One region of the Vibrio sp. Vb0667 genome, then DNA from elsewhere that is predicted to be linked to it. Evidence: predicted binding sites of a transcription regulator. Region 1 holds the regulator's gene; the other holds the start of a gene.
The links. Region 1 encodes PurR, which represses purine synthesis genes. Its sites were predicted from a motif close to TNANGNAAACGTTTNCNTNA; they were not measured.
Positions count from the first base shown of each region.

Region 2: R8269_RS14205 (phosphoribosylaminoimidazolesuccinocarboxamide synthase) is a predicted target of PurR. The motif match lies at 2,757-2,776, and genes of this name have one in related genera.

Region 1 is NZ_JAWPOL010000005.1:84,007-88,797, forward strand. It holds gene elyC (envelope biogenesis factor ElyC) at 1-82, shown strand, start outside; gene torR (two-component system response regulator TorR) at 155-865, opposite strand; gene torD (molecular chaperone TorD) at 1,132-1,779, shown strand; gene purR (HTH-type transcriptional repressor PurR) at 2,248-3,252, shown strand; cyclic di-GMP riboswitch class I at 3,540-3,629, shown strand; gene R8269_RS08445 (TfoX/Sxy family DNA transformation protein) at 3,746-4,336, shown strand; gene R8269_RS08450 (TVP38/TMEM64 family protein) at 4,451-4,791, shown strand, end outside.
Region 2 is NZ_JAWPOL010000014.1:36,110-40,900, reverse strand. It holds gene R8269_RS14210 (alkaline phosphatase D family protein) at 1-1,458, shown strand, start outside; gene R8269_RS14205 (phosphoribosylaminoimidazolesuccinocarboxamide synthase) at 1,537-2,640, opposite strand; gene R8269_RS14200 (SulA-like leucine-rich domain-containing protein) at 2,845-3,237, opposite strand; gene R8269_RS14195 (hypothetical protein) at 3,649-3,831, opposite strand; gene R8269_RS14190 (hypothetical protein) at 4,009-4,791, opposite strand, start outside.

The DNA of each region.
Region 1 (4,791 bases):
TTATTGGCATGAGTACTTGGGCAGTATTTGGCAAAGGTTGCGTGATACTGTCGGCCAAACACCAATGGTTGAAGCAAACTAGTATTATCTTGAAGCCACAAAAAAGGAGAGCCGAAGCTCTCCTTTTTCTTTTTACGATTGAGTTATGTTCAAACTAGTCACCAGCAAACATATAGCCCTCGCCGTGTACCGTTACAAAAATTTGTGGGTTCTTAGGATCGAACTCCATTTTTGCGCGCATACGTCGAATAAGAACATCAATGGTGCGGTCATTCGGCGCATCCACTCGATGGCTGATCATGTTCAAAATACGCTCACGACTTAACACCTGGTTAGGGTAAGACGATAATGCCACCAAAAGTTCATACTCTGCTTTAGTTAGTTTTACTGGCTCACCGTTGCGGCTAAGTGCGCGACGTTGAATGTCGAATGTCCACTCCCCAAAGCGCACAATGTGCTCTTCACTGGTTTCATTCGCTTTCGAGCTGCCACTGCGCGCTGCTGAAATACGCCACAGCAAGTTTTTAACGCGAACTAACAGCTCTCTCAGTTCAAAAGGTTTTGTCACATAATCGTCAGCACCCATTTCTAGGCCTACGATTTTATCAATGCTATCCGTGCGTCCTGTTACTAATATGATACCAATATCCGATTGGCTACGTAACTCACGAGTAAGCATCAGGCCGTCTTCACCAGGCAGGTTAATATCCAGCATGATCAGGTCTACATCGCCCGCTTGCAAAACTTCACGCATTTCTGCGCCACTCTCTGCTTCGCTGACTTGGTAGCCCTCATTTTGGAAATACCCCGCAAGCTTACTACGAGTTACAACATCATCTTCTACGACTAATACGTGATAGCTCATTTACACCACTTTTCTGTCTTCTTATTATCCAAGACGTATTCTATTCATAACTAGTAACATTTCTAGTCATAGATACATTAAAACGCAAGATTTAGCGTTTTTATTGATTCAAAACAAGCTTGCCCATTGCTATTAATAAACGGTCATTTTTGACCATAAAACATAACAATTATAGTTACTGCTATTCATTTTAATTGATTACACTTAGGGGATATCCCTAATTGACTTTGTGATGCATGACTTGAAGCATCATTCAGGAGCCCAAAATGCAAGAAGTGAAAGCTTTTAATGAAAAACGCGCTGAAATTTACTGGTGGTTTTCGAGCTTGTTCGCAAAAGAACTAACAGAGAAAGAATTGGAAGCCTATCACAGTGTTGAAATTCGCAGTTTTCTCGCAGGTTTAGGTGAAAATGAGTCGCTGAAACCAGCTGTTGATAGCCTAGTTGATGCATTGAATCGGTTACAAGATCGTGAAGATGCACAACTAGAGCTTGCAGCTGACTTTTGTGAACTGTTTTTGAAGACAGAAAAATACGGCGCTCTTCCTTACGCATCCATGTACATTGGTGAATCAGGTTTACTGAATGACAAGCCAGCTGAGGAAATGGAAAAGTTGATGGCTGAATTTGGCGTTCAAGTAGACGAAAACCTAAAGGAACCTGCGGATCACTTAGCCGTTGAGCTCGACTTTCTCGGGAACATGATTATCCGCTCAAACGAGCTTGAACAAGAAAAACACATGGAAGAAGCCTTCGTTAAACAAAACGACTTTATCCAGCAACAATTGATGTCTTGGTTACCTCAGTTTTCAGACAAATGTAAAAAATTCGACGAATTTGGATTTTACTCGAGTGTCGCGAAACTATTAGTTGCATTTTGTAAACTAGACAGCGCCTACCTTCTTGGTGAATAATTGCCGCCTATTTTTAGGGAGCCTGCCTATCGGGCTTCCTGTATGCCTGAAAGTGACCAATTGTAAGTAACTTGGGTATAATATTCGTTTGCCTTAACTTAGCGCAAAGACGCTTGGTTATTTAGCAGTCAAAATGTGACTTCAAATACACAAATCTCTTGCTGAAAACATTGCTAGTCAGTCCACATAGGGCTAAAATGTGAGCGCAAACGATTAAATATGATTTATATGTAAACCGCTGAAATATAGCGGTTTTTGTGTTTTCTTAACAGGTTGATGGCAATTTCTCATCAGATAGAAAAAAGATAAAATTCATCGACCGATGCTGCTACGCACCCTTTTGTCGCACTTGGATCAACCGCTGCCGAGACACTTAGCGCCAATTTTAGATTGCTAGGTGTGAAACCACTAGAGCATCAGGTACATCCAATACGACATATTTCAGTAGCTCGATACAGGACACCATTTATGGCCACGATAAAAGACGTTGCTCGCTTAGCCGGCGTTTCCACTACGACAGTTTCGCACGTTATCAATAAAACGCGTTTCGTTGCAGAAGCAACGCAAGAAAAAGTAATGAAAGCCGTTGACGAGCTGAATTACGCGCCAAGTGCCGTTGCACGCAGCCTAAAATGCAACTCAACTCGTACGATTGGCATGTTAGTAACTCAATCAACTAACCTATTTTTCTCAGAAGTGATTGATGGCGTTGAGAGCTACTGTTACCGCCAAGGCTATACTCTGATTTTATGTAACACAGGCGGGATTTACGAAAAACAACGCGATTACATTCGTATGCTGGCTGAAAAGCGCGTTGATGGCATCCTTGTGATGTGTTCTGACTTAACCGAAGAACTAAAAGAGATGCTTGACCGTCATGCGGACATTCCTAAAGTGGTCATGGATTGGGGCCCAGAGAGCTCACAAGCAGACAAGATCATGGATAACTCAGAAGAAGGTGGCTACATTGCAACCAAACATCTGATTGACAATGGTCATACGGATATCGCTTGTCTAAGCGGTCATTTTGAAAAGCTTGCTTGCCAAGAGCGCATTGCAGGTTTCCGTCGCGCAATGAGCGAAGCGAACCTAGCTGTAAATGAAGACTGGATCCTTGAAGGTAACTTTGAATGTGATACGGCCGTATTAGTTGCAGATAAAATTACCGCAATGGACAAGCGCCCGACGGCGGTATTCTGTTTTAACGACACAATGGCTCTAGGCCTAATGAGCCGCTTGCAACAAAACGGGATCAAAATTCCTGAAGATATTTCAGTGATCGGCTACGACAACATCGAGCTTGCGGAATACTTCTCTCCACCGCTAACGACTATCCACCAACCTAAACGTCGTGTTGGTAAAAATGCATTCGAAATTCTACTTGAGCGTATCAAAGATAAAGAACACGAAAAACGAATTTTCGAAATGCAACCTGAGCTTGTAATTCGAAATACTGTGAAAAAAATGAACTAAATTTCACTGTATTTAACCGTGTTAAATAAGCGCTCTACAGGGGCGCTTATTTTTTTGGGAAAATTAAGCATTCTCTAATACTTCACACTGCTCTAATAACAATTGACTAACGTTAACTCCCTGTTTTATATAAATGTAATATATATTAAGAACTCCTTTTCAAAGGCCAATTTGCACCTTTCCATATGCAAAATAGAGCATTCAATCTATCATTTTTATTGAACCAAAATCACACTTTTAACGCTAAACCGTGATGTTAATTCAATATAAGAAGTATGCTCATTGTGTCACGCACAGGGCAAACCATTCGAAAGAGTGGGACGCAAAGCCTCCGGCCTGAACCATATTACGATATGGAAGGTAGCGGGGTTACCGATGGCAAGTGTGTAAGCAATGACTTTACTCTGTAATGACATTGTTTTTACGCATGTTTGCTACTCTCTCGGACCTGACTTTTGGTGGCGTAATATTAATTACACCGAGATAACAAAACATGGATAAACCGATACTCAAAGACTCTATGAAGCTATTTGAGGCACTTGGTAATATCAAGTCGCGCTCAATGTTTGGTGGCTTCGGACTATTCGCTGATGAAACAATGTTTGCACTAGTGGTAAACAATCAGCTTCATATCAGAGCAGACCAAAAAACTTCATCTGACTTCGAGAAACAAGGGCTAAAGCCTTACGTTTATAAAAAACGTGGCTTCCCAGTCGTTACAAAGTACTACGCTATTTCCAGCGATTTATGGGAATCAAGCGAACGCTTAATCGAAGTAGCGAATCAATCATTGAAAAAGGCAAAGCTTGAGAAAGAACAGCAAGCAAGTACAAAGCCTAACCGTTTGAAAGATTTGCCTAACTTACGACTGGCTACCGAGCGCATGCTAAAAAAAGCCGGCATCGAATCCGTAGAGAAGCTTGAAGAGGAAGGTGCGCTTAACGCCTATAAAGCGATAAGAGATACGCACTCTGCAACCGTCAACATTGAGTTGCTATGGGCACTAGAAGGTGCTATCAACGGCACTCATTGGAGTGTGGTACCTCAAGCTCGCCGAGATGAGTTGATGAACGGCCTCCAATAAAAGTCGGCCTAAAAACTATCTTGTAAAACCGCAGTCTAATCTGCGGTTTTTTTGTGAAATTTTTTCGGTTTTCCTACTGTCTTATTACATATATCCCAAATTGGAATCAAAATTATGAATAAGAAACTGATTTTAGGTCTCATCCTACTAGCGGCTATCGTCTTTTTAGGTATTAACTTTGGCCAGTATTTAACCTTAGAGAATGCAAAAGCCCAACAAGAAGCACTAACTACATACATCGATCAGAATTTTGTATTCTCGGCTGCGATTTACTTTTTTACCTACATTGCAATTACCGCTTTTTCTATCCCAGGAGCGGCAGTAGTCACCTTACTTGGTGCAGCCTTATTTGGTTTTTGGACAAGCTTGCTACTGGTTTCTTTCGCTAGCACTATGGGGGCAACACTGGCCTTCTTGAGCAGCCGATACTTATTGCGTGACTGGGTACAAAACAA
Region 2 (4,791 bases), on a different contig from region 1:
GAAAATTTTACTGATATCGTGCAAAGTGGCACTTTTGCCACAGACACGAGCCGAGATTTCACGGTAAAAGTCGATGTTCAAAATCTCAACGCAAATTCTCGCTACTACTATCGATTCATGGTTGGAGATGTCACTAGCGAAGTCGGGCAAACTCAAACATTACCAGAGGATGGTGTAGAAAAGGCATCCATGGCGGTTGTTTCTTGTGCAAACTATCCTGCTGGCTATTTCCATGTGTATCGAGAGATTTTAAATCAACATGAGCAAGACCCGTTTGATGTGGTGCTTCATCTCGGTGATTACATTTATGAGTATGGTGCTGGTGGCTACGCTAGTGAAGATGCTGAGGCACTAGGGCGAGAGCCAAGCAAAGGCACTGAATGTATTACCTTAGATGATTACCGAAAACGGTATGCGCAATATCGCCAAGATGCTGATCTGCAAGCGTTACATGCGAGCCTACCAATGATTGCTGTCTGGGATGACCATGAGCTTGCAAATGATAGTTGGAAAAATGGTGCGGAAAACCATCAAGAAGAGGAAGGCAGTTTTAATGATCGTCGTGCAGCTGCGGCTGCCGCGTGGACAGAATGGTTGCCCGTTCGTGAAAACACTTTCTCAAACATGCTGATTTACCGTCAGTTTTCGTTTGGAAGTTTAGTCAATTTGATGATGCTCGACACGCGACTTGTGGGGCGTGATAAACCGTTGGATTATTTCTCGCTCAGCTCACCAACGATGGAAGCTATTGGCGGTTTAGTTGCTCAGTCGCGCAGTCAAGACCGAGAGCTGTTAGGCGGTGACCAACTCGCTTGGCTGATGGATGCGTTCAGTACGCACGACGCAACTTGGAATGTGCTAGGGCAACAAGTGTTAATGTCTCGTATGGAGTTGCCAAGTTCGGTTATGACCGCGATGTTTCAATTGTTTACTGCCACTGAAGAACAAAAAACAGAGGCGTTATTAGCGGTAAACTCTGCGATTACGGGTTATCTCTCTGACCCAAGTTTAGATACCATTGCTTTGCCATATAACCTAGATGCATGGGATGGTTACTACGTTGAGCGAGAGAAAGTTTATCAACTGGCCAAAGCCAGCAGTGGTAACTTTGTCTGCTTGGCAGGAGATACGCACAACGCATGGGCAAGTGAGCTTAAAGACGTATCTAAGCATCCTATCGGGGTAGAGTTTGCGACTAGCTCGGTGAGTTCCCCTGGGTTAGAGGCCTACCTCGCGTTAGACCCTGTCGCGATCGCTCAAATGGAATACACGCTGCCGCACTTAGTGTCAGAATTACAGTGGGCAGACATCAAACAGCGTGGCTTTATGCGCGTTACTTTTACGCCCGACAAGGCAGAGTCGACCTGGTATTTCGTATCAACGATTAAAGACAAAACATATCAGGTGACGACTAAGTCAGCCTTTACAACAGATGGCACTACGTTAAACATCAGCTAAACTGAACCTAATATGAAAAAAGTCCGCAAGCTAGTGCGGACTTTTTATTGGAAAGCGTTTAGCAATCTAGCGACAGTGCTAGTCAATCAATCCGTATTCTTTGCTCAGAACTTCGATGATTTCCGCTTTCGGATTCTCACTCAAATGAATCGGCTTGCCTGTAATCTTCTCGGCAATACCAATGTAGGTGCTCGAAATCGCCATCAAAGATTCGACGGGTAAAGCATTATCACGAGCGAGTGCTTCACGCTCTGGCATACGTTCTTTGTTTAGCAAGATATCTGGGTCAGGGAAGTGGTTAAGTAGGAACTGGCGGAAACCTTCTTTTGAGTTCTCTACGATGTGACCTGCTTGGTACTCTTTAGCATCCCATATACGAGACGAGTCTGGTGTACCCACTTCATCCATGTAAATCAGCTTTTCATTGCCAGCAGCATCATGAACATAACCAAATTCGAATTTGGTATCGACAAAGATTTGGTCGATTTCTTCTAACACTTGGCTGATAACGTTAAAGCCTTCTTTCAGCAATTTTTCGTAGAGTGCGATATCGTCAGCGCTTGAGAAGTTAAATGCTTCGTAGTTGTCTACGATGTTTTGACGAGTAATATTTACGTCATCCGCTTCTGGCACACCGGGAATGCCTTTTAGAATGCCTTTTGTGGATGGGGTCATTAGCAACTCTGGCAGTGCTTTGTCTTTTCCTAACCCTTCAGGAAGTTGGATTCCACAAAACTCGCGCTCGCCATTTGCGTAAGCGCGCCACATCGAACCCGTGATGTATTTGCGGCAGATGGCTTCGATTTTTACCGGTTTGGCTTTTTGTACAATCCAAACAAAAGGGTGAGGAATGTCTAGAATATGGCTATCTGCTAAGCCATTTTCTTTGAACAGTTTGAACCAGTGATTAGAAATCGCATTAAGCGCAGCCCCTTTACCCGGGACACCATTAAGACCACCTTCAGCATGCCAAATACAATCGAATGCAGAGATTCGGTCGCTAATCACCATGATAGCCAAAGGCGCATCTGGAGCGACATCGTATCCTTTTTCTTTGATCAGTCGGGCGCTGTCTTCTTCAGTTAACCAGTAAACTGAACGAACTTTTCCACTATGAACGGGTTTATGGGTGCGAATTGGCAGGTCGTCATTGACGGCAAGTACTTGATTAGCAAGGCTCATTGCGACATTCCTATCATCTTAATCAAACGTCAGAAAGAGAAGATATTCAGCAAAATGTGGGCGCTGAATAAATCGAATGTGGGCATCATACCAGAACTATTTTAACTCGCCAGAGAAAAAGCAAACGTTTGCTTGTTTTCTTTAATACAAAAAAATGCCCCCTTAAAAAGGAGGCGAGATGCAGGATGGATAACGTCGAACTTATTAGTGGTACTTATTAACTCTGCCTTCGACGAAAAAGACTTCACACTGATAGCGCTGCGCCATGTCGCGCAACATAGATTGATTCATAAGTGCAATTTTATTGGATGCGACAACAGCACTGGCATTGCCTGAGCGGATGGCTTTTATCACGATCTCGACTTCTGAAAGCTGTTGAGAGGGCTTCATTTGAATAACGTTTTTACAGCAAATATTAGAAGCAGTGAGTTGTTCAAAGTCTGGACGAGGGCAGTCTGCTGTAAACAAAATCCATTGTTTCTGCTGCGATAAAACAGCCAGCTTAGATAGAAGCTGATCCGAAACGGCCATGGGCTTAGTTGCTTGTGCCAATACGTTGTAACGAGAGTATGTATGAGATTGACTTTGTAACTGCATCTTACTGTTCCTTTATACATGCTGTATGTGTATACAGTAGTTTGTTTTGGTGACCTGATCAACCAGTTTCTCAAAAGTTATTTGCGGTTTTTTGAGAAGGAAATAAAAGGATTTGATTCTAAGTAATTGAATTTATGTGGTTGTTTTTCATTTTTGATATGTCTAACATCAATTTAAAAATGTGAGGTGAGTAGAAAACTGGACGAGATACATACAGGGGTTTACTACTGTATATACAGGTGTTGTTTCATGGACAGTGGTTTGTATACAGTAAGAGAGGGCTGATAACCGATGCGACGTGCTATGTAGGATAGGAGGGAATACGAGATAGAAATTGGAAATAGGCTTGGCCGATCAAAAAAGCGCCTTAAAAGGCGCCTTTGAAAATCAGTTCCATTGATTCCGTCTTGCTTAGCTCGCTCGTTGCAAGCGTTCGCGCATTTGCAATTCGCCTTGGTTAAATAGGCGCACGTCGATTTTTGCCATGTCGTAACAAGCTTTACATGAGTAATGGTGCTTGCCATCTAAATAATCGTGACGAGTTACAAGACTAGGTTTTTTACACCAATCACAGGTGCCTTCTTCAGTGAACATTGATTTTCTCCCCACCTAGATTAATTTGAGTCGTTAGGTGTTATTTTGCGCCGGGCATTATGGCATAAAAGCGAGACTTAAGTTAAATGTCTGTTAATTTCTTTGAGAGGGAGATCGATTGCGGTGTTTGATTATATGGGAATAAAAGCATGGCAGCCAAAGTATCCTGACCTATTTTTACTGTTTTGTAACATTTTGTGAAACGAGCTTAAAGGCATGATTGAGTCGCTTCATTTCTTCTTCACTGCCCCTTGTGTCAGGATGATAAAGCTTTGATAACTGTCTATAGCGTAGCTTGATTGCCTGTAAATCAGGGATGGTTTGTGGTGTGTAGCCAAACATAGCACACGCGACGCTTAGCTTATGGTTTTCTGCCTGAGTTTTGGATTTCTTAAATTCTCTGAATAGTTTCTCTAACTGACGCTTCAGTTGCTTGTTCGTAAACTCTAGCTCTTTTATTTTTTCCGCCATTCGTTGATTTTGGCTTTCCTCTTTGGCTTCACGCGCTTTTCTATTCTGCTTGAGTTTTTTGATCACGAGGAAACTTAAGCCGCTGATGATGAGGATCGCCGCTAGCCAAATCAGCCATAGAAACTGCGAGTGTTTTACTTTGGGGTTTGCAACTGTGCTTTTCTCTTCTTGTGTTTGCTCTGCTTTTTTATCGAGCGACTTTATTTGCGAGACTTGTTTAGCTCGTAGCTGGTTGAAGCGCAGCTCTAACAGTTGATTATAAGCTTGTTCTGCTGCTGGATTATGCTGAGAAGCCATTTGATACAAGGCTTCAGTCAATTGAGAAGTTGTGACCTTATCTGGATTGCGCTGAATAAAATCGGCGAGAAGAAAGCCACGATCGGTTGGGTCATTGAGTGCGATAGAGGTTAGCCAATATAACGCTTGTGTTTCATTTTTTTCGCCATTTATCCCTTTAGCAAAGTCGTTCGCGAGGTGTTTTTGCGCAGG